4 regions of the Candidatus Pantoea symbiotica genome follow, and region 3 is predicted to be linked to each of the others. Evidence: predicted binding sites of a transcription regulator. Region 3 holds the regulator's gene; each other region holds the start of a gene.

The links. The regulator Fur, encoded in region 3, represses iron uptake genes when iron is present. The targets are predictions, from matches to a motif close to ATAATAATGAGAACNACTATCAA.
Region 1: a site for Fur is predicted at 2,329-2,351, ahead of ACXIZX_RS15440 (TonB-dependent receptor domain-containing protein). Genes of this name have one in related genera too.
Region 2: a site for Fur is predicted at 2,310-2,332, ahead of fepB (Fe2+-enterobactin ABC transporter substrate-binding protein). Genes of this name have one in related genera too.
Region 4: a site for Fur is predicted at 2,260-2,282, ahead of ACXIZX_RS01915 (isochorismate synthase). Genes of this name have one in related genera too.

The regions. Positions count from the first base shown of each region.
Region 1 is NZ_JBSZHR010000002.1:3,219,670-3,226,891, reverse strand. It holds gene ACXIZX_RS15465 (SEC-C metal-binding domain-containing protein) at 57-113, opposite strand; gene ACXIZX_RS15460 (hypothetical protein) at 114-257, shown strand; gene ACXIZX_RS15455 (siderophore-interacting protein) at 501-1,283, shown strand; gene ACXIZX_RS15450 (PadR family transcriptional regulator) at 1,373-1,912, shown strand; gene ACXIZX_RS15445 (Rdx family protein) at 1,972-2,259, opposite strand; gene ACXIZX_RS15440 (TonB-dependent receptor domain-containing protein) at 2,481-4,814, shown strand; gene ACXIZX_RS15435 (hemin-degrading factor) at 4,863-5,885, shown strand; gene ACXIZX_RS15430 (heme/hemin ABC transporter substrate-binding protein) at 5,882-6,703, shown strand; gene ACXIZX_RS15425 (FecCD family ABC transporter permease) at 6,696-7,222, shown strand, end outside.
Region 2 is NZ_JBSZHR010000003.1:843,137-850,358, forward strand. It holds gene ACXIZX_RS24555 (ABC transporter ATP-binding protein) at 1-561, shown strand, start outside; gene ACXIZX_RS24560 (ABC transporter permease) at 545-1,279, shown strand; gene ACXIZX_RS24565 (ABC transporter substrate-binding protein) at 1,289-2,221, shown strand; gene fepB (Fe2+-enterobactin ABC transporter substrate-binding protein) at 2,355-3,305, shown strand; gene entS (enterobactin transporter EntS) at 3,302-4,564, opposite strand; gene ACXIZX_RS24580 (amino acid adenylation domain-containing protein) at 4,669-7,222, opposite strand, start outside.
Region 3 is NZ_JBSZHR010000002.1:966,569-973,790, reverse strand. It holds gene pgm (phosphoglucomutase (alpha-D-glucose-1,6-bisphosphate-dependent)) at 1-1,113, opposite strand, end outside; gene seqA (replication initiation negative regulator SeqA) at 1,138-1,677, opposite strand; gene ybfF (esterase) at 1,926-2,690, shown strand; gene ybfE (LexA regulated protein) at 2,858-3,133, shown strand; gene fldA (flavodoxin FldA) at 3,271-3,801, shown strand; gene fur (ferric iron uptake transcriptional regulator) at 4,156-4,605, shown strand; gene ACXIZX_RS05040 (hypothetical protein) at 4,664-5,059, opposite strand; gene glnS (glutamine--tRNA ligase) at 5,295-6,962, opposite strand; gene nagE (N-acetylglucosamine-specific PTS transporter subunit IIBC) at 7,115-7,222, opposite strand, start outside.
Region 4 is NZ_JBSZHR010000002.1:274,777-281,998, reverse strand. It holds gene entS (enterobactin transporter EntS) at 1-1,173, shown strand, start outside; gene fepB (Fe2+-enterobactin ABC transporter substrate-binding protein) at 1,168-2,133, opposite strand; gene ACXIZX_RS01915 (isochorismate synthase) at 2,310-3,491, shown strand; gene ACXIZX_RS01910 ((2,3-dihydroxybenzoyl)adenylate synthase) at 3,502-5,118, shown strand; gene ACXIZX_RS01905 (isochorismatase) at 5,137-5,991, shown strand; gene dhbA (2,3-dihydro-2,3-dihydroxybenzoate dehydrogenase) at 5,988-6,746, shown strand; gene ACXIZX_RS01895 (hotdog fold thioesterase) at 6,750-7,166, shown strand; gene cgtA (Obg family GTPase CgtA) at 7,207-7,222, opposite strand, start outside.

The DNA.
Region 1 (7,222 bases), 2.3 Mb from region 3:
CATTTCTGGTCCATTCCGGGCCGCTATAGTGAACAGACAAAAAAATTATGCGACTTCTACCGTTGTTCCTCATGACAGCGCTTGTAGCGTTTTCTTCGCTGGCAAGTGCACAGATGGCTGAGCCTTTTTCACCGCCGGGCGGACTGCATCCGCATCAACCTCATTGCGCGCAGCATGAAATTCTCGGCGACAATGTGCTGCCGAAACATAGCCAGGATGATGGCAGTTTCGTAACCTGCGGCAATCACCAGGCTTAATCTCGTCCCGTCACAAAATTCCCATCTGCTGCAGCCTTTATGAAGGTCGTCATAAATGACGCCCCTACATTCGCACATGCCTTCCGTAGGGTCGCCATTCATGGCGACCTTTGCGATGGCGCGTACCATTCTGGCGACCAAACACCCAGATAGCATTTTTCGGCATTGCGTCGAAGATATATCATAACTATTCTCTCCCCATCAGATGAGAATGACTTTCACTATCTTTTAGGGAGACACCACTTGCAAACTACCCCTTCCGAACGCGCGCCACGCCGCGTGCGCAATGAACTGCGTTTCCGCCATATCACCGTGGTCAGCAAAACGCTGATTGCCGGTGAATTCTGGCGCATTGTTTTCAACGGCAGCGATCTTGCTGGCTTCAACTCGCCATCGTTTGACGATCACATCAAAGTGTTCTTCCCGGAACATGCCGGTGCTGAGTTGGCGCTGCCGCAGATCACCGATGAAGGCATCGTTTGGCCAAATGGCGTGCGTCCTGCCGCGCGTGATTACACGCCGCTGGAATTTAACGGCGTCGATTCTCTGACCATCGATTTCTACATCCACGATGGCGGCGTTGCCAGCAGCTGGGCAAACCAAGCCAAAGTGGGCGATCAAATTGCGATGGGCGGCCCGCGCGGTTCGTTGGTGATACCAACAGATTATGCCTGCCAGATTTACGTCTGTGATGAGACCGGTTTGCCGGCCTTTAAACGTCGTTACACTGAAATCCAGGCGCAGGAAATTCACCTGCTGGCCTATGCCGATGAAGCCACCGGGCGCGATTATCTCGGTGATTTGCCGAATGTGCAGGTGAGCTGGTTGGGAAGCGGCAGCATGCAGGCCGATAACCTGGCACCGATAACGGCACAGCTGGATCAGATTGCGCTGCCCGCCACCGAATACTTCATCTGGCTGACCGGCGAGGGCGAAGCGGTGAAATTGCTGAGCGATTACTTCACCCAGGGACGCGGTGCAAATACCGATTTCGTGCGCGCCGTAGCTTATTGGCATCAGAAATAACGCAAACGCCGCGCGCGCTGCCGCCTGTGTTGAATTTTGCCAGGTGGCAGACTACTATCAACCTCCCTTAATTAGCGCTCAGGAAGGCAATGAAACAGCAGCGGGATTTTCCATGGCAGTCCGATCACGCACAGCGTGCCGTCTGTGCAGGCGCACGTAAGAAGCGTCGGGAGCGGATGCTGGATGCCAGCGATATCCGCCTGTTAATGCTGCACTTTCTGGCCAACAGTTCTGCGCACGGTTATGAGCTGATCAAATCGGTTGAAGAGCTCTCCAAAGGGGAATATTCCCCGAGTCCCGGCATTATTTATCCCAACCTGACGCTGCTCGAAGAGATGGATGCGATTCGCGTGGTCGATGCGCAGGCATCGCGGAAAGCCTATGCGCTGAATGAGAGCGGCGTGGCGCTGCTGGCGGAGAATCGTGACAATGTGGATGCGATTATCGAGCGCTTAACCTCACTGGCGATTCTGGTGAATAACCGCAGCATTCCGCAGGTTGAGCAGGCGATTCACCTGATCAAACACACCTTGAATCATCGTCTGGCGCAGGAAGATATTTCGGAGGAGGCGCTGGAAATCGTGATTGAAGCGTTGCATCAGGCGGCCGAGAAAATCGCCAAAAGTTAGCATGACGAACGTAGGGTCGCCATTCATGGCGACCGCCCAGAAAACCGCACCAACCAAAATCAACTCTTCTTTTTATCCACATGCCCCAACGCGCGGTCCGGCCAGCAAATATCGCGCACGCGCTGCTTCAGCGCAGCCGCATCCGGAAATCCGCCTTCCTGCTTACGCTCCCAAATCACCTGACCATCAATGGTGATTTCAAACACGCCGCCGGTTCCCGGCTTTAGCGTCACTGCACTTAAATCCTCGGCAAACGTATGCAGCAGTTCCTGCGCCATCCAGGCGGAACGCAGCAGCCAGTTACATTGTGTGCAGTAATGAATGGTAATCGCTGGTTTTTGTGACATAACCTGTCTCGTTTAGATAATGAAGTTAACAAAATGTGCGGTCCAAGATACATCTTAGCTTACTGCTAGTTGATAATGATTACCACTTGCATTACATTCCTGTCGACATCATTTATTACATAAAATAAGTCCATATTTTTTTACGGTCTTTTAACCAAAGCCCGTACTTTCAGGCAGCAAGCAAGTGAGCGAATACTAACAATTAACCAGGTATTTCGCGCATGTCTTCACTCTTTCAGGGAACGGCCCAGCAACGTCTTTTCAAAGTTGCCATCTTATCTTCAGCCATTCATGCCGCTTGCAGCTTTGCCGCCAGCGACAGCACCAGCAATGAACCGGTTCTCACCGTCACCGCGCCAAAACAGCAGGCCGGTAATAAAACCACCATTACGGCACAAGAGTTGCAAAAACGCGGCGCGAATGATTTCGGCTCGATTATGCGTTATGAGCCGCTGATCAGCGCCACCGGTTCAAGCGGCGGATCCTCGGCCGGCAAAAGCGGTTTCGACCGCGCGGGCTATACCGGTTACAACATTCGTGGCCTGGAGAGTAACCGCGTCGGCATGGATATCGACGGCATTCCGATTCCGGATGCCACAGGACGTCCTTACGTCAGCCGCACCGGCAACAACACCTTTGGTATTGGCCGCGATTACATCGATCCCTACATGTTCGGCAGCGTTGATATCGAGAAGGGCGCCACGGCGGTGGATCAGCCGAATACCTCGATTGGCGGTAACGTCTCGTTCCATAACAAAAGCGCCGACGATTACCTTAGCAGCGACAAAAATACTTACTTCGGTTATCAGAGCGGTTACGACTCATCGAATCGTAGCTGGCACAACGGCATCACCGCCGCCGCCGGCGATGACGAGTTGCGTGGCCTGTTTGTTTACAGTCGTCGCGATGGTCAGGAGACCGAGAACAACAGCGGCGTGATCGATGCTTATCCGGCCAACTGGCACTCTGACGCCTTTATGACCTCCGGTATCTGGCAGCCGAACGATCAACATAAGCTGAGCGCTACTTTCGATTACTATCACAAAACCAATCACAGCCATTACGATACCTGGGACACCAGCGGCAACACCGTTTGGGGCACCGCGCAGCAGCAGAGTGATACGCGCCGCTGGGGCATCAATCTTGCGGATGAGTGGACGCCGTACAACGACTTTATCGATACGCTGACCACGCGCCTTTACTGGCAGCAAACGCAGGCGCACGACAATACGTATCTGCCAACCAGCGCCAGCCAGTACGGCTTTGTTTACTCTGATTTCAACGTCGATACCTATGGCTTCGACACGCGCGGCACCAAAACGCTGGGCCGTCATGAGCTGAGTGCCGGTGTCAACGCGCGCCTGGATAACAGCGAGCGTCCGTTCCGTCAGGAGCCAACGCCGAGCACCTTTAGCGCCATCACGCAGCCGCAGTCTGACAGCCGCACCTTCGCGGTGGCAGGTTACCTGCAAGATAAGATCAATTTCGATCTTGATAGCCACAACTTCGCGGTTATTCCCGGCGTGCGCGTGATGTATCAAAGCACCAAACCCAAGGATCTGGGCGATCTGACTAACGGCAGCACGGTGCTGACCGAAGAGCAGGTCGATGCGCTGTACGGCAAAACCAACTCCGATACGCAAGTGCTGCCATCGCTGACCTTCCAGTACGACTTAACGCCAGCGCTAACCACCTATCTGCAATATAAACGCGGCGTGCAGTTCCCTACCACCAGCCAGCTGTATGGTTCATGGAACCTTGGCTCCAGCTACGCGGGGAGCGCGCAGTATGCGCTGATTGGTAACACCGATCTGAAAACCGAAACCAGCAACAACTTCGAGTGGGGCCTGAAAGGCCAGGCGACTGAAGGCGTAACGGTCAATACCTCGGTGTTCTACAACCAGTACAAAAACTTCATCGCTTACACCCGCTATCGTCGCTCGGCCAATCCGGAGATGTTCGTCAACGTACCGAGCAACATCTACACCAGCTATCAGGCTGAAAACCGCGATAAGGCCTACATTTATGGTGCTGAGATCGCCACCAAAGTGAATTACGGCACCTGGTTCCCGCAGGTCGATGGCCTAAGCAGCACCTTTGCGCTGGGCTATAACGAAGGTAAATCGAAGTCCAGCTACGCCGGTGACAAGTACATCGATCTCGATAGCGTCGCGCCACTGAAAGCGATTGTCGGCCTGGCGTGGGATGACAAAGCACGCGGCTACGGCGCAGCGCTGACCGCCACTTTCGTGAAAGGCAAACAGGCCACGGCGACCAACCGCGAAAGCTACACCAACACCGGCACGGCAATCACTGATTCCACCTCGGAATATATGCGCGTACCGGGTTACGGCATGGTGGATGCGACGGCTTACTGGCAGGCGACGAAAAACGTCAAGCTGAGCGGCGGCATCTACAACATTACCGATCGCAAATACTGGGATTACACCAGCAGCCGCACGCTGACCAGCAGCAATGCCCAGGAACGCAATGACATCAACCTGGCGGTGATGCCAGGCCGCACCTTCCAGTTGGGTGTGAACGTCGATTTCTAATCACTTTTCGCCCTGCGGCAGCGCAGGGCATTTTCATGGAGCAAGGCAATGAACCCACGTTACGATCACTATCTGGCGCTAAAAGGCGAGCATCCGAAAAAGTACGCCCGCGATCTCGCGGCATTGATGGGCATTGGCGAAGCGCAGCTGTGTGAAGCGCGTGTTGGCCAGGATACAAAGGCGTTAAAAACCGATTTCCCTGCGCTGCTGGCGGCACTGGCGGCGGTAGGTGAAACCAAAAGCATTACCCGCAATGAATATGCAGTCCACGAGCAGGTGGGCAAATATGAAAACCTGCACCTCGGCGAACACGCCGGACTGATTCTCAACCCGCGTGCGCTCGATCAGCGTCTGTTCCCGAGTCAGTGGCACAGCGCATTCTTCCTGCGCGAGCAGAGCGCTCATGGAGAACGTCAAAGCATCCAGATTTTTGATCGCCACGCTGATGCGGTGCTGAAAATCTACACCACCGACAACACCGATTTCGCCGCGTGGGATGCGTTGATTGCGGAGTTCGTGCAAGAGAACGCGGCGGCGTTAGATCCGCAACCCGCCAGCGCGCCGCAATACAGCAACGCGATTGATGCCAGCAAAGTGGAAGCCGAATGGCGCGCCATCACCGATGTGCATCAGTTCTTTGGTCTGCTGAAGCGTCACAACATCTCGCGCCCGCAGGCGTTCCGCGCGGTGGCGGACGATCTGGCGCGTCAGGTGAGCAATGACGCGCTGGCACAGTTGCTGGATCTGGCGCAGCAGGATGGCAACGAAATCATGATTTTCATCGGCAACCGTGGCTGCACGCAGATCTTTACCGGCGCGGTAGAGAAGCTGATGCCGATGGATAACTGGATCAACATTTTCAATCCGAGTTTCACGCTGCATTTAATGGCGGATCACATCAGCGAAAGTTGGGTGACGCGCAAACCAAGCGGCGACGGCTTCGTCACCAGCCTGGAACTGTTTGCCGCCGACGGCACGCAGATCGCGCAGCTGTACGGTCAGCGCAGCGAAGGCACGCCGGAGCAGGCGCGCTGGCGCGAGCAGGTAATGTCGCTGGAGGCGTTAGCATGAAAAAACTTTTGTTGCTGCTGACTGCGCTGGCGCTGCCCGCTGTAGCGGCCGAGCGGGTGATCTCGATTGGCGGTGACGTCACGCAGATCATCTACGCATTGGATGCGCAGCAGGATCTGGTGGCGCGCGACAGCACCAGCCAGCATCCGGCGCAGGCCAACAAGCTGCCGGATGTCGGTTATATGCGTCAGCTGAATGCCGAAGGGATTCTGGCACTGAAGCCGACGCTGGTGCTGAGCAGCGAGCTGGCAAAACCGTCGCTGGTATTGCAGCAGGTGGAGCAGGCGGGCGTGAAGGTGGTGGATGTCACCGGCAAAAACAGCCTCGACGCCATCCCGGAAAAAATCGCCACCATCGGCAAGGCGCTGCATCGTGAAGATGAAGCCAACGCGTTGATTGAAAAGGTCAACAAACAGCGCGCGCAGATCCCGCAACAATCTCTGCCAGTTAAAGTGCTGTTTATCATGGCGCACGGCGGCATGCGCACCCAGGCGGCGGGCGCGCAAACCGGCGCGGACGGCGCGATTCGCAGCGCTGGTCTGATCAACGCGATGGCGGCGGTGCCGCACTATCAGCAGCTGTCGCAGGAAGGCGTGGTCGCAGCCGCACCGGATTTGATCGTGGTGGGTGAAGATGGCCTGCGTACGCTGGGCGGCGAAGAGAAAGTGTGGGCGCTGCCCGGTTTGGCACTGACGCCAGCCGGTCAGCATCGCGCTTTGCTGGTGGTGGATGAGATGGCGCTGCTGAGCTTTGGTCTTGATACGCCGGGTGCGATTGTGAAGTTGCGCCGTGCCGCTGAAGCTATAAAACATGACTAATGCATCGGTGATGCGCTGGCTGCTGTTGATGGCCATCAGCACGCTGATATTAATGCTGATGGCCGCCAACTTCGGCGCGATGCCGCTTTCAATGCGCACCTTGCTGCGTGCGCCGCTGAGCGATATGGCGTGGCAAATCTGGATCAACATCCGTCTGCCGCGCGTGCTGCTGGCGGTGTTGCTCGGCATGGCGCTGGCGGTATCCGGCGCGGTGATGCAGGGATTGTTTCGCAATCCGCTGGCCGATCCCGGTTTGCTCGGCATCAGCAGCGGAGCGGGGTTGGCGGTGGCGATATCGATTGTCATCCCGCTCGGCTTGCCGCCGTTGCTGGCGCTGTGGCTGCCAACCCTCGCTGCCTTTATGGGTAGTTTGGTGGTGACGCTGCTGATCTTCAGTTTTAGCCGTCTGGCGCTGGGCAATTTGTCGCGCTTGCTGTTGGTCGGCATCGCCATCAATGCCTTGTGCGGTGCGGCGGTTGGCGTGCTGTCGTGGCTGAGTAACGATCAGCAGCTGCGTCA
Region 2 (7,222 bases), on a different contig from region 3:
TTACTCAAGCCGCAGCAGGGCGCGGTGCAGGGCTTAAGCGGCAATGTGGCGTGGATGGGCCAGCAGGATCTGCTCTATCCGTGGCTGACGGTGCTCGACAACGTGATGCTGTCGGCACGGCTTAGCGGCGAAAAGCCAGATCGTCCGCGCGCGTTGGCGCTGCTGGAGCAGGTGAAACTCAGCGACGTGGCGCATGCGCCGCCACAGCAACTTTCGGGCGGCATGCGGCAACGCGTGGCGCTGGCACGCACGCTTTATGCGCAGCGCGACGTGGTGCTGATGGATGAACCCTTCGCCACGCTGGATGTGATGACCAAACTCAGCCTGCAAACGCTGACTGCCGAATTACTGCAGGGTAAAACCGTGCTGCTGGTGACGCACGATCCGCTGGAAGCGTGCCGCATGGCCGATGACATTCTGCTGCTGCAAGGCCAGCCGCTGGCCATCGAAAGCTGGCCGGTTCCCGCCGGTGACGCGCCGCGTGCGTTTGATCATCCCGACGTGCTGCAGGCGCAGGCGCAACTCTTCTCCCGACTGAATACCTATGAAAACATTGTTTAGCGCGATCTACCTGATCGTGGTGCTGCTGTGCGGCTGGTTGCTGGCGCGTCACAGCGGCGTGCCAACTTTCCTGCTGCCCGCGCCGCAGGCAGTGCTCGAAGCGCTGTGGCTGCATCGTCAACTGCTGTGGCATCACGCGCTTTATACGCTGGCGGAAATTGTGCTGGCGCTGCTGCTGGGCGTTGGCGCGGGCGTGACGCTGGCGGTGCTGATGGCGGCCAGTCCGCTGCTGCGTCGCGTGCTGTTTCCGCTGGTCACCGCCAGCCAGGCGATACCGGTGTTTGCTCTCGCGCCGCTGCTGGTGCTGTGGCTCGGTTTTGGTATCGCCTCGAAAGTGGTGGTGGCAGCTTTGATTCTGTTCTTCCCGCTGTGCTTATCGCTGTTCGATGGATTGTGCCGCACACCGGGCGGCTGGCTGGAACTGGCGCAAACCAGCACGTCATCGCGCTTCCGTATCTTCTGGCGTGTACGTTGGCCCGCCGCGTTACCGCAATTTTTCTCTGGCCTGCAAATGGCGGTGGTTTTGGCTCCGATTGGCGTGGTGATTGGCGAATGGGTTGGCGCCAGCGAAGGGCTCGGCTATCTGATGATGCAATCCAACGCGCGACTGGAAACTGCCACCAGCTTCGCAGCATTGCTGCTGTTACTGATTCTGGCGCTGCTGCTTTCGGGCAGCGTGGCGCTGATGCGTAAGAAAATCCTCTGGCAATCTACATAAGGAAGTACCGTGAATACCCTACGAATCGCATTGACCGCGTTGCTGCTGCTGGCGACCGCTAACGTGCAGGCTGCGGAAAAAGTTCGCCTGCTGCTCGACTGGTTTATCAACCCCAACCACGCGGCGATTTTTGCTGCCCAGCACAGCGGCGCATTTAAGAAAGAGGGGCTGGATGTGGAGATGATCGCGCCCGCCGATTCCGCTTCGGTGCCATTGCTGCTGGCGGCAGGCAAAGTCGACCTCGCCATCAGCTACCAGCCGCAGCTCTACACGCTGGTGGATAAAGAGGTGCCGGTGATCCGCGTCGGCACGTTGATTAATCAGCCGTTGAATACGCTGACCACGGTGTCAGGCGATATCCACTCGCTGAAAGATTTCGCTGGCAAAACCATCGGCTACGCGGTGCCGGGCACCGAAGATGTGGCGATCCGCAATATGCTGAAATCACAGGGCGTTGATGCTGACTCGGTGAAGCTTATCAACCTGAATATGGATGGCACCTCCGCGCTGCTGACGCACAAGATTGATGGCGCGATGACTATCTTCCGCAACTACGAGCTGCTGGATCTGAAAGACAAAGGCGCCAAGCCAACGGTGTTCAAGCCGGAAGATTACGGCGTGCCTGCTTATGACGAGCTGATCATTGTGGCGAACCAGAAGACCGCTGCTCAAGACAAACGTATTCCGGCGTTTTTACGTGGTCTGGATGAAGGTGTGGCGTGGCTGCGCGCGCATCCGCAGGAAGCGTGGCAGGCGTTTATTAAACAATATCCCGAGCTGAATACGCCGCTCAATCACGAAGCGTGGCAGGCAACGCTGCCGTATTTCGCCGCTCACAGTGCGGAATTTGATCAGGCACGTTATCAGGCGTTTGGTGAATATATGAAGGCCAATGGCGTGATTAAGGATGTGGCGCCGATGGCGCGATATTCACTGCAATAATTTCAACCAGGTGCGCATGAATATGTAGGGTCGCCATTCATGGCGACCGCTCTCACATAAAGAATTTCCCTTGCACCCGCACTTATTTTTGATAATGATATTTATTCTCAACTATCAAGTGATGGACAACCTGATGCGTTTCCCCGCTCTTTCTCTGCTGCTTAGCCTGTTTTTCATCTGCACCCATGTACAAGCCAGCGCCGATTGGCCGCGCACTATCGGCACACCGAAAGGCCCGTTCACGCTGCAACAGCCGCCGCAGCGTATTGTCTCTACCAGCGTCACGCTGAGTGGCACCTTGCTGGCGATTAACGCGCCGCTGGTCGGTTCCGGTGCCACCAGCCGCAGCAGCAGCGTGTCGGATGCGCAGGGCTTTTTCACGCAATGGAGCGCGGTGGCCAAAGCGCGTCAGGTTAAGCCGCTTTACATCTCGCAGCCGAACGCCGAAGCCATTGCTGCCGAAGCGCCAGATTTGATCGTGATTGCTGCCACCGGCGGCGATTCGGCGCTGCGCCTTTACGATCAACTGCAAACCATCGCCCCGGTGTTAGTGATCGATTACGGCGATAAGAGCTGGCAAGCCCTGGCTTTGCAGCTGGGTGAGATTACCGGCCATGAAGCCGATGCTAAAAAGGTGATTGCAGCGTTCGACCAACGAGTAGACGCGGTGCGTCACAAGATCACGCTGCCGCCGCAGCCGACCTCTGCGCTGGTCTATTACGAAGATGGACGCGGAATGAACTTGTGGACGCCAGCATCGGCGCAGGGCGCGCTGTTACAGGATTTGGGCTTTACGCTGGCCGCACCGCCCGCCAGTTTTCAGGGCAGCACCAGCATGGGTAAGCGCAATGACATAATTCAGCTGAACGGGGAAAACATGGCCGATGACATCACCGGCAACACGCTGTTGTTGTTTGCTGCCGATGAGAAAACCGTGCCGCAGGTGGCGAAGAATCCGTTCCTCGCCCATCTGCCTGCAGTACAGCAGCACGACATCTTTGCCGTGGGTAACGATACTTTCCGCCTCGATTACTACAGCGCCAGCAATATGCTCAGCAGCATCGAGCGGCAGTTTAGCCGTTAAGCATCTGCCGTAGCGGCTTGCGGCGCGTCCGGTTGTTCACCGAGGCGCGCCGTACGCAGGCCGCGCGCCGCCAGCGACAGCAGCACCAGCAATCCCGCCGCCAATCCGCCAAACCACAGCACGCTGCTGAGCGGTGCCAGCGCCCGAGCCAGCGCACCTAAACCTAATGCACCAACGGAATCACCGGTGACATCCTGCGCGGTCCCGAGGCTGTTGACGCGTCCCAGCAGCGCATCCGGCGTGTGATGCTGCGTCAGCATAAACTGCAACAGCGAGGCGATGGCATTGCTGTAGCCGTAACACACCAGCGCCAGCAGCGCGGGCAGCAGATGGCTATAAAGGCCGAGCGAGGCGATGCAGGCAAACGCCAGCAGCGCGCAGCCAATCAGCACCCATCCGGGACGCACCAACTGCTGCACCCAGCCGCTGGTAAAGGCACCGATCATTGCACCCAGCGGCACCGCCGAGTACATCAATCCTAATGCGGACGCATCAGCGTGATAGGTCAGCGCCAGCGCCGGGAACAGAATACGCACCGCGCCAACCATACTGAGCAGCAAGCCAACCAGCACTACCGCGCCGACCACTTTATGCTGGCAGACAAACTGCATGCCGCTTGCCAGCGCGCGCAGCGGATGTTCGGGTTCCTGCTGTTCGGGCTTCATCGACGGTAAACGCACCAGCGGAATCAGCGTCGCCAGCGTGCCAATCGCGGCGACCGCAAAAGCCCAACCGACACCCGCCGCGACGATGATCATACCGCCGAGCGCGGGCGACAGAATCGCGCCGAGGCGCACCGTTAGCATGCTGAGCGCACCGGCTTCTGCCAGATGTTCACGTCCAACGATTAATGGGATCACCGCCATTAGCGCTGTCATGCCAAGCGCGCCAAAGAAGCCATCCCAGAAAGCGAGGAAGTAGAGCGCCAGCAACGACGGCGCTGGGCTGAAGGCATTGAGGCTGAGCAGCACAAAGCCGATGCCGCAGGTGCCACGCGCGAACAGGATTAGCTTGCGGCGATCGTAACGATCGGCGAGCACGCCGCCGAGCAGCAGGCCGATGAACATGCCGATGCCGTCGAGCATTACTGCTACGCCGACCTGCAGGGTGGAGCCAGTCATTGCCTGAATTTGCACCGGCACGCCAACCGCCAGCATGCCAAGGGCGAATACCGAGAGCATGCGCGCGCAGAATATCGCGCGGAACGATGCGTTGTTTTTAAGCAAACTGAAATCTAAGAATATCGAGGGCTTAGCCATGATTCTCCAGTGTATTTGAACGAGGTCGCCATTAATGGCGACCCTACGGTGCGCGGTTGTTGCCGGTCGCCATAAATGGCGACCCTACAAAAACGTATCTAACCTCAACCTGCCAACAAACGATTAATCAACGGTCCCAGTACCTTTAACGAATCCGCCGAAAGAATATCGGCGTGCTCGCAATCCAGCGGGAAGATGGTCAATTCATCAACGAACGGTGCCCAACTGGCGCGCACATCCATACCTTGCGGCAGCGTTTTCTCGGCCATAAACAGCGTGGCATTGCCGGCGTAACGCGGCGTGCGTGCTTCGGCGAGGCGTGCGACCGCGTCTTTGTAGTTAGCGACGATGGTGCTAAACATCGCCGCCTTCTCCTCACGCAGCAGCGGATCGCGCTCATCTTCGGTCGCAGCCATAAATTCGGCCTGCTCGCGCGCCACTTCCTGTTCTGCTTCGTCGGCGTCCGGCGTGCGCCAGTCCTGACCTTCTGCCGGATAGGTATCCAGCAGACCGAGGAATGCCACCGTTTCACCCTGCGCCTGCAAACGTGCCGCGATGCCTTGCGCCAGCGTGCCGCCGAGTGAATAGCCGAGCAGGAAATAAGGTCCGCTCGGCTGCTGCTGGCGAATCACCTGCAGATGGCGTTCGCACATCGCTTCCACGCTGTGACACGCAGCAATCACACCATGTGGACGCGGCGATTGCAGGCCGACAATCGGGAAGTCGCCGTCGAGATAGTGCAGCAGGGCGCTGTACTGCCAGGCGAAGCCGGATGCCGGGTGGATGCAGAACAGCGTCGGGCCGTGACCGGCACGCAGCGGCAGCAGTTCGCCGTTACCACCGCTTTCACTGTTGGCACCGCCGTCGAGCAGTGCCGCCAGTTTCTCCACGCTGCGCGCGGCGATGATCTGCCCAACGCTAAGTGGCGGCACCTCACGACGACGCAGTTCCGCCGCCAGACGCATCGCCAGCAGCGAATGACCACCGAGCGCAAAGAAATCGTCATCGGCAAATACGCTGTCGCAACCGAGCAATTGCTGGAACAGATCCGCCAGCAGACGTTCATTGGCGCTGTGCGGCAGGCGACCGCTGCGCGCGTTGAGCTGCGGCATCGGCAGCGCTTTGCGATCCAGCTTGCCGTTGGCGCTGAGTGGCAGATTGTCGAGCAGCAAATAGCTGACCGGCTGCATATGCGCCGGCAGACGTTCGCCCAGCTGCTGCTTCACCGCGTCGATATCCAGCGCCACGCCCGTTTCGGCCACCAGCCAGCCGAGCAGCTGACGGTTATCGACGCCCGGCGCCGAGTGTTGCGTCAGCGCGCGCGCCGCGACCACTGCCTGCGCTACGCCCGGCAGCGCCACTAACGCCTGTTCGATTTCACCCGGCTCGATACGCTGTCCGCGCATCTTCAGCTGGTCGTCGCTGCGACCGAGATACTCAACCACACCGTCGGCGCGCCAGCTGGCGATATCGCCGGTGCGATACATGCGCTCGCCTTCGGCAAACGGCGCGGCGACAAAGCGCTGTGACGTAAGGTCGGCACGATGCAAATAGCCATCGGCCAACTGCACGCCGCTGAGATAGAGATCGCCTGGCACGCCAACCGGCACCGGACGCAGCAGGCTATCGAGAATATGCAGCTGCGTGTTCCACACTGGACGACCAATCGGCACGCCCGGTCCGTTGAGGCCATCCAGCGCGCTGCCGCTGGCCGGCTGCCAGGTGACATCGACGGCGGCTTCGGTTGGGCCATACAGATTGTGCAGCGGCGCAGCGATCACCTCCTGATAGCTGCGCGCCAAATCGCACGCCAGCGCTTCACCGCTGCAGAATACGCGGCGCAGCGTTGGGCAAGCCCGTTCGGTTTGCGCGGCGAGATGGCCGACAAAGGCCGCCAGCATCGAGGGCACAAAGTGCAGGGTGGTCACGCGATAATCGTCGATCAGCTGCCACAGCGCCTGCGGATCGCGATGTGCCTCCGGCGGTGCCATCATCAGCTGCGCACCGGTCATCAGCGGCCAGAAGAATTCCCACACCGAAACATCAAAGCTGCACGGCGTCTTTTGCAACACCACGTCGTCAGTGCGCAGCGGATAGCTGGCCTGCATCCAGCGCAGGCGATTGACGATGGCGCGTTGATTCACCACCACGCCTTTCGGTTTACCGGTTGAGCCCGAGGTATAAAGCACGTAAGCCGGGCGATTAGCATCCGCCTGCGGCAAAGGGTGACGCGGCTGAAGCTGCTCAACGGCTAAGCCATCAAACATCATTAGCGTGCCAAATGTGGCGAAGCGGGTTTCCAGTGCGGATTCGGTGATCAGAACCCACGGCCGCGCATCTTCCACCATGTAAGCCAAACGTTCATCGGGATAACCGATATCCAATGGCAAATAGGCTGCACCCGCCTGCAGGATGGCGGTGAGCGCGATGCTGAGACGCACCGAGCGCGGCAACGCCACGGCAACGATATCGCCCGGCATCACGCCCGCTTCAATTAAGCGATCCGCCAGCAGCATGGCCTGACGCTGCATTTCGCCGTAGCTCAGACGATGCTCCATATCCATCAGCGCCAGCGCATCCGGCGTGCGTGCCGCCTGCTGGGCAATCGCCTGTTGCAGGGTTTCATTTTCCAGCTGCACGCCGGTGTTGTTGACCCAG
Region 3 (7,222 bases):
AACCGGTACTTCTACCAGCTTGCGGCCAATGTCGTTGACGACGCGGTCGATCATTGCGCTGGAAACCAGAGTTTTACCAACAGCAACCTCTTTGCCCCACTGCGGACGATGCTGGAACAGGTAGTTGATCGCTACCGCCAGATAGTGGTTCGGATTCATCAGACCCGCAGGCGTGACGATGCCGTGACGGTCGTAATCAGGATCGTTGCCAAAGGCCAGGTCGAATTTGTCTTTGTACGCCAGCAAACCGGCCATCGCGCATTCAGATGAGCAGTCCATACGCACCACGCCATCTTTATCCAAATGCATGAAGCGGAAAGTCTGGTCGACCGCATCGTTAACGATGGTCAGATCCAACTTGTAGTGCTCAGCGATGCGCTGCCAGTAAGCAATACCGGAACCGCCTAATGGATCGACGCCAATTTTCAGGCCGGCTTTCTGGATGGCGGCGAAGTCAATCACCTGCGCCAGACCTGCAACGTACGGCTGGATCAGATCCTGCTCAACAATGTGACCGCTCGCCCATGCCTGATCCAGCGGCAGACGTTTCACGTCTTTCAGCTCGCCTTTGATCAGCTGGTTAGCGCGATCTTCCACCACTTTGGTGACGTTGGTATCAGCCGGGCCACCGTTTGGCGGATTGTATTTGATACCGCCATCTTCCGGTGGATTGTGCGAAGGCGTGATAACGATGCCGTCCGCCTGCGCGCCGCCGCGTTTATTGTGCTCAAGAATCGCGTTAGAGATAGCAGGCGTTGGCGTATAGCCGTTGTCCTGCTGCACAATCACGTCCACGCCGTTAGCGGCCAGCACTTCCAGCACGGACAGAATCGCCGGCTCAGACAGCGCATGCGTGTCTTTACCGACGTAGCATGGACCGGTGATGCCATTCTTTTTGCGCTCTTCAGCAATCGCCTGCGCGATCGCCAAAATGTGCTGTTCGTTGAAGCTTTGGCGTCCCGCGCTGCCGCGGTGGCCTGAAGTGCCAAATTTCACCGCATGATCCGGATTCGCCACATCGGGCTTCAGGACGTAATACTGCGAGGTTAATTGTGCAACGTTAATCAAATCGCTCTGCTGGGCAGGTTGCCCGGCACGGGGGTGATTGGCCATTGGCGCTTCTCCCTGACGCTTCAGTTAAATGGTGCCGCGAACTTTCTCTGTCAGTTCCTGTGGGAACTGCATAGCCAGCATGATGTGTTCCACCATGCTGCATTTGCGACCTGTATTGGTATTCGTGATCACCCAGTACGGTGTGCCGGGAACGTGCTTCGGCTTGGTATGGGTGCCATTTTGCAGCAGCGTGTGCTCGTCGCCCGCAAAATAGACGCGGGTACGGCCCTGCAGCGAGGCAGTCGCTTCAGCAAACGCTGCCGGATCAAGACGATAGAGCGTTGACAGTACCAACATGAAGCGGTTAACCGCCTTATTCTGCTCGGCATATTCATCGGAGAGCAGCAGCTCACGTACCGCGCGGACGCGATCCTGAGGACGCGCTTCGCGGCTGGCAGGTTGCGCTTCTTTCACTGATGCACCAGCGGCGGGCGCAGCAGGTGCGCTCTGTCCGGCGGTGAACTTCAACATGCGGCGCAAAATATCAGAGGCGCTTTCACCAATGTGCTGCGTGTGGCTGGCAATATAACGGTAGAGTTCTTCGTCAACTTCAATCGTTTTCATCTTTTTCCGTACGATTCTGGCAAATGACAGAACCACGCATTAGTGCAACGGCCTTAGCAAAATCCAGTCGTGCAAAACGTGAGCGGGTTCTAACATAAGGATTATAAAGTTAAATCCGTGGCAGCCGATAGCGTTGGCATCGTTTCCGGGCAAAAGTCGGAATATGCCCTAATGCCCACCGGCCTGACTGCTGGACAGGTGAATCCATGATAACCTAAGCCAAGGTCACAACCGTAAGAACTTTAGCCATGATTTTGAACGCCCGTCTGCAAACTGAACAATCTGCCCCCGATGCCACGCCGATTCTGTTAATCCATGGTCTTTTTGGCAGCCTTGATAACCTTGGCGTGCTGGCGCGTGGGGTGCGTGACGTACGTCCGACGCTGCAGGTTGATGTGCGCAACCACGGCTTGTCGGCACGTAGCGATGAGATGAATTATCACGTGATGGCGCAGGACATTGTCGAAACGCTGGATGCGCATCAGATCGATCGCGCTGGTGTGATTGGCCATTCGATGGGCGGAAAAATCGCCATGGCGCTCAGTGCCATCGCGCCGGAACGCATCGAAAAAATGGTGATGATCGATATCGCACCCGTTGATTACCAAACGCGCCGCCACGACGAAATTTTTGCCGCTATTCGCGCCGTTACCGCCGCAGGCGTCACGCGCCGCAGTGAGGCCGCTGAGGTAATGCGCCAGCATATTGATGAAGAAGGCGTGATCCAGTTCATCCTCAAGTCTTTAGCCGAGGGCGAATGGCGCTTTAATGTGCCGGTGTTGTGGGATAACTACAGCACCATCTCCGGCTGGGAAGCGATTCCTGCATGGCCGCATCCGGCACTGTTTATCCGCGGCGGCGATTCGCCTTATCTGGATAATCAGCATCGCGATGCGCTGCTGCGTCAGTTCCCGCAGGCGCATGCACATGTGATCAGCGGAGCTGGACATTGGGTGCACGCCGAGAAACCCGATGCGGTGTTACGCGCCGTTCGGCGGTTTTTTAACCTGTAAAAGCAAAAGCTTGCCGCTTGCGCTTTAGGGTTGGCGTCAGGGAAGGCGCTGGAGTATGATGTCGCGCTAAAAATTTGCCACGGATATTTTTTCGCCGTGGTCGGGCCGATAATGTTTTAATCGCGCAGCGCCTTTCCGCCGTTCGCGCCCACTCAGTTTTACAAACCATGGCAAAAGAACAGACAGACCGCACTACGCTTGATCTCTTCGCAGACGAGCGGCGTCCTGGTCGCCCGAAAACCAGCCCGCTGACGCGTGATGAACAGTTACGCATCAACAAACGCAACCAGCTCAAGCGCGATAAAGTGCGTGGGCTGCGTCGTGTTGAGCTGAAGATGTCGAGCGAGGCGGTTGACGCGCTCAGCACGCTGGCCGATCAGCAAAACATTAGTCGCAGCGAATTGATTGAACAAATGCTGCTGGCACAGCTCAAACTGTCGTAACGCGCGAAGACCGCACGCTGGAACACAAAGTCACGGCTTTACAAGTTCCGCACTTTTTACCGGTCTGCTATTATTCGCATAACTGTGCAGTCAACTGACTTACTTTCACAATCAGGATTCAAGAGGTTACCTAACCCATGGCAATCGTAGGCATTTTCTTCGGCAGCGATACCGGCAACACTGAAAACATTGCAAAGATGATCCAGAAACAACTGGGTAAAGATGTCGCCGAAGTGCATGACATTGCTAAGAGCACCAAAGAGGATCTCGATGCATTCGACATCCTGCTGCTGGGCATTCCAACCTGGTATTACGGCGAAGCGCAGTGTGACTGGGATGATTTTTTCCCGACGCTGGAAGAGATTGATTTCAATGGCAAGCTGGTAGCGCTGTTTGGTTGTGGCGATCAGGAAGATTACGCCGAGTACTTCTGTGATGCGATGGGCACCATCCGAGACATCATCGAGCCAAACGGTGCGGTGATTGTTGGGCACTGGCCAACCGAAGGCTATCACTTTGAAGCCTCTAAAGGCCTGGCCGATGACAAAAACTTCCTGGGTCTGGCGATTGATGAAGATCGTCAGCCAGAATTGACCAACGAACGTGTTGAGAAGTGGGTGAAGCAGATCTTCGACGAGCTGCAGCTGAAAGAGATTATTGAAGCTTAATTCCCTGCTCTGTCCGATGTGCGCGCTGCCTCACATCGGGCAACGGAATTTCCTATAAAAATAATAGCTACGGTTTTTTAACTTTTCCCCGCAAATCTGTAGAATACCCGCAATGGTCATCCGCTTATTCCTCTGGCAGTAGAATGAGGCTGAGTGAAATGGAATCCAAAACCCAAGCGTCCTGAAGACGTTAGTGACGTTATCCTTACAACCTTTGGTGATTAAGGACGTTGCCTTGGTTTTCATTTCACTGCTTGAGTTCTATAATGAGACGCAAATGAGAATGCGCGTTGACCTAAACATTCAAGGCCCCTGCGCCGCAAGTGACTAGCAAAGTAACAGGACAATATCCGCATGACTGACAACAACTCCGCATTGAAGAAGGCTGGCCTGAAAGTCACGCTACCCAGACTGAAAATTCTGGAAGTGCTTCAGGGACCCGGCCCCGAGTCCCATCACGTCAGTGCGGAAGATTTGTATAAGCGCCTGATCGATATGGGCGAAGAGATTGGTCTGGCAACGGTGTATCGCGTTCTTAACCAGTTTGACGACGCGGGCATCGTAACCCGTCATAACTTTGAAGGCGGCAAATCTGTCTTCGAACTGACTCAGCAACATCACCACGATCACTTGATCTGCCTGGATTGTGGCAAAGTTATCGAATTCAGCGATGAATCAATCGAAACGCGTCAGCGTGAAATTGCCACTCGCCACGGCATCAAGCTTAGCAACCACAGCCTGTACCTGTATGGTCACTGTGCTCTGGGAGACTGCCGCGAAGACGATACGCTCCACGATAAGTAATTGAGTGTGCTATGCAGTATAAAAAAACCGGCTTAAGCCGGTTTTTTTATATCTGAAATCAGGCAACGAGCGTTTCCTGCAAGTAGCGCCAGCGCGGAATGGCGGTACTGCAATCCAGTACCGCCAGAGAAATGCGGCTTTGATTGGTGCCATTCATCATCTGCAATTCACGATACTGAATTGTGACTTCGTCGCTTTGCTGCGAAATGATGGCGTGCTCACTGGTGGCAATTCGCATCCCTTCACGCTGCCCCTGCAACTGGCGAAACAGTGTTTCCATCTCATTAAGATCAAGCTGTTTACCCTGAGGCGTAACCATTTTGAAGTCGGGATGAAAGTACGACAAGAACAGATCAATGCTGTCATCACTGCCTTCTGCCTGATTGAAAATACGTTCGATAAGCTGATGTAAAACCACCACGCTATGTTTGGCTTCCAGGGCGAGACTTGTCATTTTTTATCCTTTGATTACCCGCAGAGCAACGGCTGAGAGCGCATAGCCTACCTGAAAAAAAGTTTTTCACACTGGCAAATGGTTTAATTTTGCTAAAGTCAGAATAGTCGCAAATAAGGAATTAAAGGCTAATTGCAGCGGGCAGCATAAAAGGTCGTATCTGGTTAAATCGAGACAATAAAAAAGGGCGATTGCTCGCCCTTTCATGATCTTATCGTGCTAGCGACAAAATGTATTAATCGCCGATTTTTGCCCAGGTATCACGCAAACCAACGGTGCGGTTAAACACCAGTTTGGATGGCTGTGAATAGACGCTATCAGCACAGAAATAGCCTTCGCGCTCAAACTGGTATGGCGCCATTGGATCCGCTGCACGCAAACCTGGCTCAACGAAGCCCTGTTTGATTTCCAGTGAACTCGGGTTGATGGTGGTGAGGAAATCCTCAGCCGCGCCCGGATTTGGCACACTGAACAAACGATCGTACAGGCGGAATTCCGCTGGCAGCGCGTGAATTGCAGAAACCCAATGGATGACGCCTTTCACTTTACGGCCATCGGCTGGATCTTTGCTCAGCGTATCAACGTCGCAGGTACAGTAGATGCAGGTGATATTGCCTTCATCATCCTTCGCCACACGTTCGGCACGGATCACGTAAGCATTACGCAGACGCACTTCTTTACCCAGCACCAGACGTTTGTACTGCTTGTTGGCTTCTTCACGGAAGTCCGCGCGATCGATCCACACTTCACGGCTGAATGGTACTTCACGCGTGCCCATCTCCGGTTTGTTCGGATGATTCGGCATGCTGATGATCTCTTCGTGACCTGCAGGCAGGTTCTCGATCACCACTTTCAGCGGATCCATTACGGCCATCGCACGCGGTGCGTTTTCATTGAGATCGTCACGAATGCACGATTCCAGTGAAGCCATCTCCACGATATTGTCCTGTTTGGTCACACCAATACGGCGGCAGAACTCACGGATTGAAGCGGCGCTGTAACCACGACGACGCAGACCAGAGACGGTCAGCATGCGCGGATCGTCCCAGCCTTCGACAACCTTCTCGCTCACCAGCTGAGTCAGTTTACGCTTCGACATCACCGCGTATTCCAGATTCAGGCGTGAGAATTCGTACTGACGCGGATGCACCGGAATAGTGATGTTATCCAGCACCCAATCGTACAGACGACGGTTGTCCTGGAACTCCAGCGTACAGAGAGAGTGCGTAATGCCTTCAATCGCATCCGAAATGCAATGGGTGAAGTCATACATCGGATAGATGCACCACTTGCTGCCAGTCTGATGGTGATCGGCAAACTTAATGCGATACAGCACTGGATCGCGCATCACGATGAAACTGGACGCCATGTCGATTTTGGCTCGCAGACAGGCTTTGCCCTCTTCGAAACCGCCATTGCGCATCTTCTGGAACAGCGCTAAGTTCTCTTCCACGCTGCGATCGCGATACGGACTGTTTTTGCCCGGCGCCGTCAGGGAACCGCGATATTCACGGATCTCATCTGCTGACAGTTCATCAACATAGGCCAGGCCTTTGTTAATCAGCTCAACCGCATAGTTGAACAGTTGGTCGAAGTAGTCTGAGGAGTAACGAATGTTGCCGCTCCACTCAAAGCCCAGCCATTGCACATCACGCTTAATGGATTCGACAAACTCCAGATCTTCTTTTACTGGGTTAGTGTCGTCGAAACGCAGATTGCACTGACCTTGGTAGTCTTGCGCGATACCAAAGTTCAGGCAGATAGATTTCGCATGGCCAATATGCAGATAACCATTGGGCTCAGGCGGGAAACGGGTATGCACACTGCTGTGCTTACCGCTCGCCAAATCTTCGTCGATGATCTGACGAATAAAGTTCGTTGGGCGGGCTTCAGCCTCACTCATCTCAAAATCCTCAAAAACTATAACGGGTGATTTGTACCACGAAGTAACGGAGTATGATCCACAAAGCGCAGGAGGGAAACAACCGTTTGTTGGTCGTTTTAAAACAAAAAAGGCAGGAATCGCTTCCTGCCTTCTGGCTCAATCACAAGGACTTAGCCTTTAACCTCGTACAGCGGGGTTTGGCCTGCAACCACTGAACCGGTTGCCAGTAAATTCAGACCAGCGAAATCATCGCTGTTGCTGACCACAACCGGACTGAT
Region 4 (7,222 bases), 690 kb from region 3:
TTTATCTCGATTGTCGCACTCGGCATGCTCGCCGTGGCGGTGCCGGTGCAGATCCAGCACATGACAAATTCACCGCTGCTGGTGGGATTGGCGGTGACGCTGGCCGCTGCGGGCATGTTTATCGGCCTGCTCACCGGCGGCGTATTGGCGGATCGCCATGAACGCAAAAAGCTGATTCTGTTTGCCCGATCCACCTGCGGCTTAGGTTTTATCGCGCTCGCCATCAATGCCGCGCTACCGGAACCCTCTTTGATCGCGGTTTATCTGCTTGGTTTCTGGGATGGCTTTTTCGGCGCCATTGGCGTGACCGCGCTGCTGGCGGCGACACCCGCGCTGGTCGGCAGGGAAAACATTATGCAGGCGGGCGCGATCACCATGTTGACGGTGCGCTTCGGCTCGATTTTATCGCCGGCGATTGCCGGTCTGGTGATTGCGCATGGCGGCGTAACCTGGAACTACGCCCTCGCCGCCTTCGGCACTTTGCTTACCGTGTTAACGCTGCTGAAGTTGCCGACCTTGCCGCCTCCGCCGCAGCCGCGTGAACATCCGCTGAAATCCCTCGCCGCGGGCGTGCAGTTTCTTTTCGCCAGCCCGATTGTCGGCATGGTGGCGCTGATTGGCGCATTAGTGACGCTGGCCAGCGCGGTGCGCGTGCTCTATCCATCCCTCGCGCCGCATTGGTCCGTAAGCGCGGACCAGCTTGGCCTGATGTACGCCGCCGTACCGCTCGGAGCGGCGATCGGCGCATTCACTAGCGGTAAGCTTAAACACGCCGCGCGTCCCGGACAGCTGGTGCTCGGCAGCGCGATTGCGGCGTTTATCGCGCTGGGTTTGTTTAGTCTGATGCCGAACCTGCCGCTGGCATTAGCCTGTTTAGTCGCCTTCGGTTACTTCAGCGCCATCAACAGCCTGGTGCAGTACGCGATGATTCAGGCATTAACGCCGGATCATCTGTTAGGCCGTATCAACGGCTTGTGGACCGCGCAGAACGTGACCGGCGATGCGATTGGTGCGGCGGTGATTGGTGCGATGGGTTCATGGTTGCTGCCACCGCAGGCCGCCGCCGTGTTTGGCTTTGCGGCGGCGCTGCTGGGCATATTGATGTGGTTGGTGATGGGCCGTTTACGTCGTTACCATCCGCCAGCGCCAGAGCTGGCGGAACAGGCATCATGATTTAACGAACAGCTTTTCCAGACGCGCCAGCAGATTGCTGGCGCTGTAGTAATCGAGACGGAACGAATCGACGCCCAGCTCGTACACCTGCTTGTTCTGCACGGCAGCGTTTTGCGCGAGGAACGGATTGCCTAGCACCGACTGGGTGGTTTTATCGTCAGCGGCAAACAGCAGGAAAGTTTTCCCAGTCAGGCCGCTGGCAACGCTTTCGCCCGATAGCTGAATGATGTCTTTGCGTTGTCCCATGCTGTGCCCCTGCTCAACCGTCGCCGGTGGCGCTGCCAGGGTAAAGCCAAGTTGTTCCAGCAGCTTGCCCTGCGCCGAGGCTGCGGTCCACAGATTGACCGCGCGCCCGCCGCCATTCCACACCATAGCGGAAACCGGCTGCGGTGGCAGCGTGATGGCTTTTTTAAGCGCTGCTTCGCGATCGTCGAAAGCTTTAATGCGCTGCGCCGCCTGCGCTTCGTGACCGGAGGCCTTGCCTAACAGCGTCACAACATCCTGCCAGCTTTTGTCGTCGTAATTGACCACCAACGTCGGTGCAATAGCCGAGAATTGTTCGGCGAGCTTGATGGCAGAATCGTTGCCGGTAGCGCTGACGATGATCAGATCCGGCGCTTGCGCAGCAACCGCTTCGGCATTCGGTTCACCGATGTACAGACGTTGAAGATGCTGCTTTTTGGCAACATCGCTCCACTGACGGAAGAAACCCTGATCGTCAGCCAGGCGACTGTTCGGCGCGGTCGCGCCGGATGCGATGATTGGCGCATCAATAGCCAGCAGCGAGCCAGTTAGCGTGACGCTGGTCGAGACAATGCGCTGCGGCGCGTGATTGAGGATGATCGATCCGTTGGCGCCCTGCACGGTGCGCGGCCAACCTTGTTCGGCATGGGCGATGCTGGTGAAAGTCTGGAAAACACATATAAGGGCTGCAATGCCCCAAAAACCGCATTTATTCATAAGTTTTGGTCCACTTTTTAGCATATTGCCCTGCTTAGCGTCAGCGCCTGATTACGTTTAAACGCAGCTGAAATCCCGCGAATGGATTGACACCTTTGCCCAATCGACGTAGGTTACAGGCCCATAATAAAAATGATAATCATTCTTAATAATCTTATCATTTATAGGTGAAAATTATGGTGGAATCTTCCACGTTTGAAAATGCCTGGCTGAAGGATTATTCCGCGCTAAGCCGTGGTTTCCTCTTTACCTCGCCGTGGCGTAGTTTGGCAACGCAAGGATGCTATACCACCATTACCGCGCCGGTAGCAGATGCCGCGTCGCTGGACGGTGATTTCCAACAACAGCTGCGTCAGCATTTTGCGACGGCGAAAAAACAGGGCATCGACAATCCGATTCTGGTCGGTGCGATCCCGTTTGACGTCAGCCAGCCGGCTGCGCTGTTTATTCCTGAGACCTATCAGACGTTTAACCGCGCCGACCTGCAAAACGCGCTGCCGCAAAACGTCAGCGATCTGCCGCAGGTGCGTCGCCGCGCAGCGATACCGGACCACGACGTGTTTACCACCATGGTGGCCGATGCGGTGGCGGCCACGCAGCGCGGCGATCTGGATAAAGTGGTGCTGTCGCGTCTGATGGATATCGTCACCGAACAGCCGGTTGATACCGCCGCACTGATGCAGCGCGTGATTGCGCAGAACCCCAACAGCTACCATTTCCATCTGCCGCTGCCGCAAGGCGGTGCGCTGATTGGCGCCAGTCCGGAGCTGATGCTGCGCAAACAGGGGCGCGATTTTAGCTCTTGTCCGCTGGCGGGTTCGGCGCGGCGCAATCACGACGATGCCCAACAGGATCGTGCTGCAGGCGATACGCTGATGGATTCCGGTAAAGATCGTCATGAGCACAAACTGGTGACCGATGCGATGCGCGACACCTTGCAGCCGCGCAGCCGTTTGCTGTCGGTTCCAACCATTCCATCGCTGATCACCACCGCCACTTTGTGGCATCTCGCCACGCAAATTGACGGTGAAGTGCAGGATGAGCGCGAAAATGCGCTGTCGCTGGCTTGCCTGCTGCATCCAACGCCAGCGTTGAGCGGCTTCCCGCATCAGCGCGCGCAGCAGCTCATTCAGCAGCTGGAGCCTTTTGATCGCCAACTGTTTGGCGGCATCGTCGGCTGGTGCGATAGCCAAGGCAACGGCGAATGGGTCGTCACCATCCGCTGCGGCACCGTGCAGGGTACGCGCGTGCGCCTGTTTGCTGGCGCGGGCATTGTCGCCGACTCCCAACCCGAATCAGAGTGGCGTGAAACCGGCGTGAAGCTGGACACCATGTTGCGCGCCTTTGGACTGCAATAAAGGAAAGAGCATGAGCATTCCCTATACTCGCTGGCCGGACGATCTGGCTGCGCGCTACCGCGAAAAAGGTTACTGGCTGGATGTGCCGATGACCGACATTCTGGCGCGTCATCAGCACAACGATTCCATCGCGGTGATTGATGGCGATCGTCAAATCAGCTATCGCGAAATGGATGTGCTGAGCAGCAATCTGGCCGCCGCGCTGCAGCGTCGTGGTCTGCAAAACGGTGATACGGCGCTGGTGCAGCTTGGCAATGTGGCTGATTTTTATGTCACGGTATTTGCGCTGTTTAAGCTCGGCGTGGCGTCGGTATTCGCCCTGTTCAGCCATCAGCGTACCGAGCTGAGCGCCTATGCGGCGCAGATCGAACCTAAGCTGCTGATTGCCGATCGCACTCACGCGCTGTTTGCTGACGATAGCTTTATCAGCGCGCTATGCGATGCGCAACCTTCACTGCAGCAGGTGATTCTGCGCAACGACAACCAGCCGGAAAACACGCTGGAATCCTTGATGGCGGAAGCTGCGGGTGATTTCGTCGCCACGCCAACCGCCGCCGATGAAGTGGCGTTTTTCCAGCTCTCTGGCGGCAGCACCGGCACGCCGAAGCTGATTCCGCGCACCCACAACGACTATTACTACAGCATTCGCGCCAGTGATGAGATTTGCCACGTGACCGCCGATACGCGCTATCTCATCGCCCTGCCCGCACCGCATAACTTCGCTATGAGCTCACCGGGCTCGCTCGGCGTATTTTATGCCGGTGGTCAGGTGATTCTGGCCGCCGATCCCAGCGCCACGCTCTGTTTCCCGCTGATCGAGAAGCATCAGGTCACCGATACCGGTTTGGTGCCGCCAGCGGTGAGTTTGTGGTTACAGGCGATTCAGGAATGGGGCAGCAATAAACAGCTGGCCTCGCTGCAGCGTATCCAGGTGGGCGGCGCCAAACTGGGCGAAACCCTGGCGGCACGTATTCAGCGCGAAATCGGCTGTCAGCTGCAACAGGTGTTCGGCATGGCCGAAGGTCTGGTGAACTACACTCGCTTTGGCGACGATGAGAAAATTATTCTCACCACGCAAGGCCGCCCGATCTCTGAAGATGATGAAGTGTGGGTCGCCGATGAGCACGGTAATGCGCTGCCAACCGGCACCATCGGTCGCCTGATGACGCGCGGACCCTATACCTTCCGTGGCTACTACAAGAGCCCGGAACATAACGCTGCCAGCTTCGATGCCAACGGATTTTACTGCTCGGGCGATCTGATTGAGATCGACGCGCAGGGCTACATCACCGTGCAAGGGCGCGAAAAGGATCAGATCAATCGCGGTGGCGAGAAGATCGCCGCGGAAGAGATCGAAAACCTGCTACAGCGCCATCCAGATGTGATCCACGCTGCGCTGGTGTCAATGAACGACGAACTGATGGGTGAAAAGAGCTGCGCCTTTATTGTCGCCAGCCAACCGATCAAAGCAGTGGCGCTGCGTCGTCACCTACGCGAATTGGGCGTGGCCGAGTTCAAATTACCTGACCGTATTACCTGCGTAGATGCCCTGCCGCTGACGCCTGTCGGCAAGGTGGATAAAAAACGTTTACGCCAACAGCTTGCCGATCAACAAGCGCAAGCCTGACCTGTTCCGGAGATTGTAATGGCTATTCCAAAACTGAACTCTTACGCGCTGCCTGCAGCGACTGAACTGCCAACCAATAAAGTGAAGTGGGCGGTTGAACCTCAGCGCGCCGCGCTGCTGATTCACGATATGCAGGCTTATTTCCTCAATTTCTGGGGCGAAAACAGCCCGCTGGTTAATCAGGTGGTGGAAAACATCGCTCGCCTGCGCGCTTACTGCAAAGCGCAGGGCATTCCGGTGTTCTATACCGCTCAGCCGAACGAGCAGAGCGATGCCGATCGCGCGCTGCTTAACGACATGTGGGGACCGGGCCTGAACAAACATCCCGATCAGCAGAAGATCGTTGATGCGCTGGCACCGGATCAGGACGATCAGGTACTGACCAAATGGCGTTACAGCGCCTTCGTGCGCTCACCACTGGAATCGATCCTACAGGAGATGGGCCGCGATCAGCTGATCATCACCGGCGTGTACGCGCATATCGGCTGCCTGACCACCGCGACTGACGCCTTTATGCGTAACATCCAGCCGTTTATGGTGGCGGATGCGCTGGCTGACTTCACGCGCGAAGAACACATGATGGCGCTGACTTACACCGCAGGTCGCAGCGGTAAAGTGGTGATGACCGCCGATCTGATGCCGCTGCCGTTGAGCAAAGACGATCTGCGCGCGCTGATTCTGCCGCTGCTGGAAGATGACGATGTGCCAGCAGATGACGAGAACCTGATCGATTACGGTCTGGATTCGGTACGCGTAATGGCGCTGGCGGCGCGCTGGCGTCAGGTGCACAGCGATATCGACTTCGTCAGTCTGGCAAAAAATCCGACCATCGATGGCTGGTGGGCGCTGTTATCAAGGGTGCCGACTAAATGAGTGCGACGTTCGATTTTAGCGGAAAGATTGTCTGGGTGACCGGCGCGGGCAAAGGGATTGGTTATCACACCGCGCTGAGCTTCCATCAGGCAGGTGCGCAGGTTATTGGCTTCGATCTGCGATTTGATCAAACCGATTATCCGTTCGCCACGCAGGTGCTGGATGTAGCGAATGCCGCCGAGGTGAAAGCGGTTTGTCAGCGTTTGCTGGCTGACCAGCCACGTCTCGATGTGCTGGTGAACGGTGCCGGCATCCTGCGTATTGGCAGCACCGATGAACTGTCGTTCGAAGATTGGCAAGCGTGTCTGGCGGTGAATGCCGGCGGCGCGTTCAACATGTTCCAGCAAACCTTGCCGGTGTTTCGCCAGCAGCGGGCGGGCGCGATTGTCACCATCGCGTCTAATGCCGCACATGCGCCACGTCTTGGTATGTCCGCTTATGGCGCTTCCAAGGCCGCACTGCGCAGCTTGTGTCTGACCGTGGGTTTGGAAATGGCACCTTACGGCGTGCGCTGCAATATCGTCTCGCCAGGTTCCACCGATACCGATATGCAACGCAGCCTGTGGCATACGCCAGAAGCCGAGCAGGAGATGATTAATGGTTTCCCAGATCAGTACAAGCTGGGGATCCCGCTGCGCAAGATCGCGAAACCGCAGGAGATCGTCGCGAACGTGATGTTCCTCGCTTCGGATCTTGCCAGCCACGTAGTACTGCAGGATATTGTGGTCGACGGTGGCGCAACGCTAGGATCCTAAGTGATGGCAATCTGGAAACGATCGGTCGATCTTGAAACGCTGAATAAGATGGGTGAGAACTCGCTGGTGGCACACCTTGGTATTGTGTTTACCACTATCGGCGAAGATTACCTCGAAGCCACCATGCCGGTGGATGCCCGCACGCAGCAGCCGTTTGGCCTGCTGCACGGCGGTGCTTCGGTGGTGCTGGCGGAGTCGATGGGATCGATCGCCGGGTATCTCAGCATCGAAGAAGGCAAAAGCGTGGTGGGCATTGAGGTGAGTGCTAGCCACCATCGCGCGGTGAGCAGCGGTGAAGTGCGCGGCATTTGTCGCCCGCTACACCTTGGTGCGCGTAATCAAAGCTGGCAGATCGAGATTCGTAATGCCCGCGATCAGCTGTGCTGCACATCGAGATTGACGGTGGCGGTGCTGGGTTAAGACATAAAAAAAGCGGCCTTCTGGCCGCTTTTTTGTGCGATTAACGCTGGTAAATG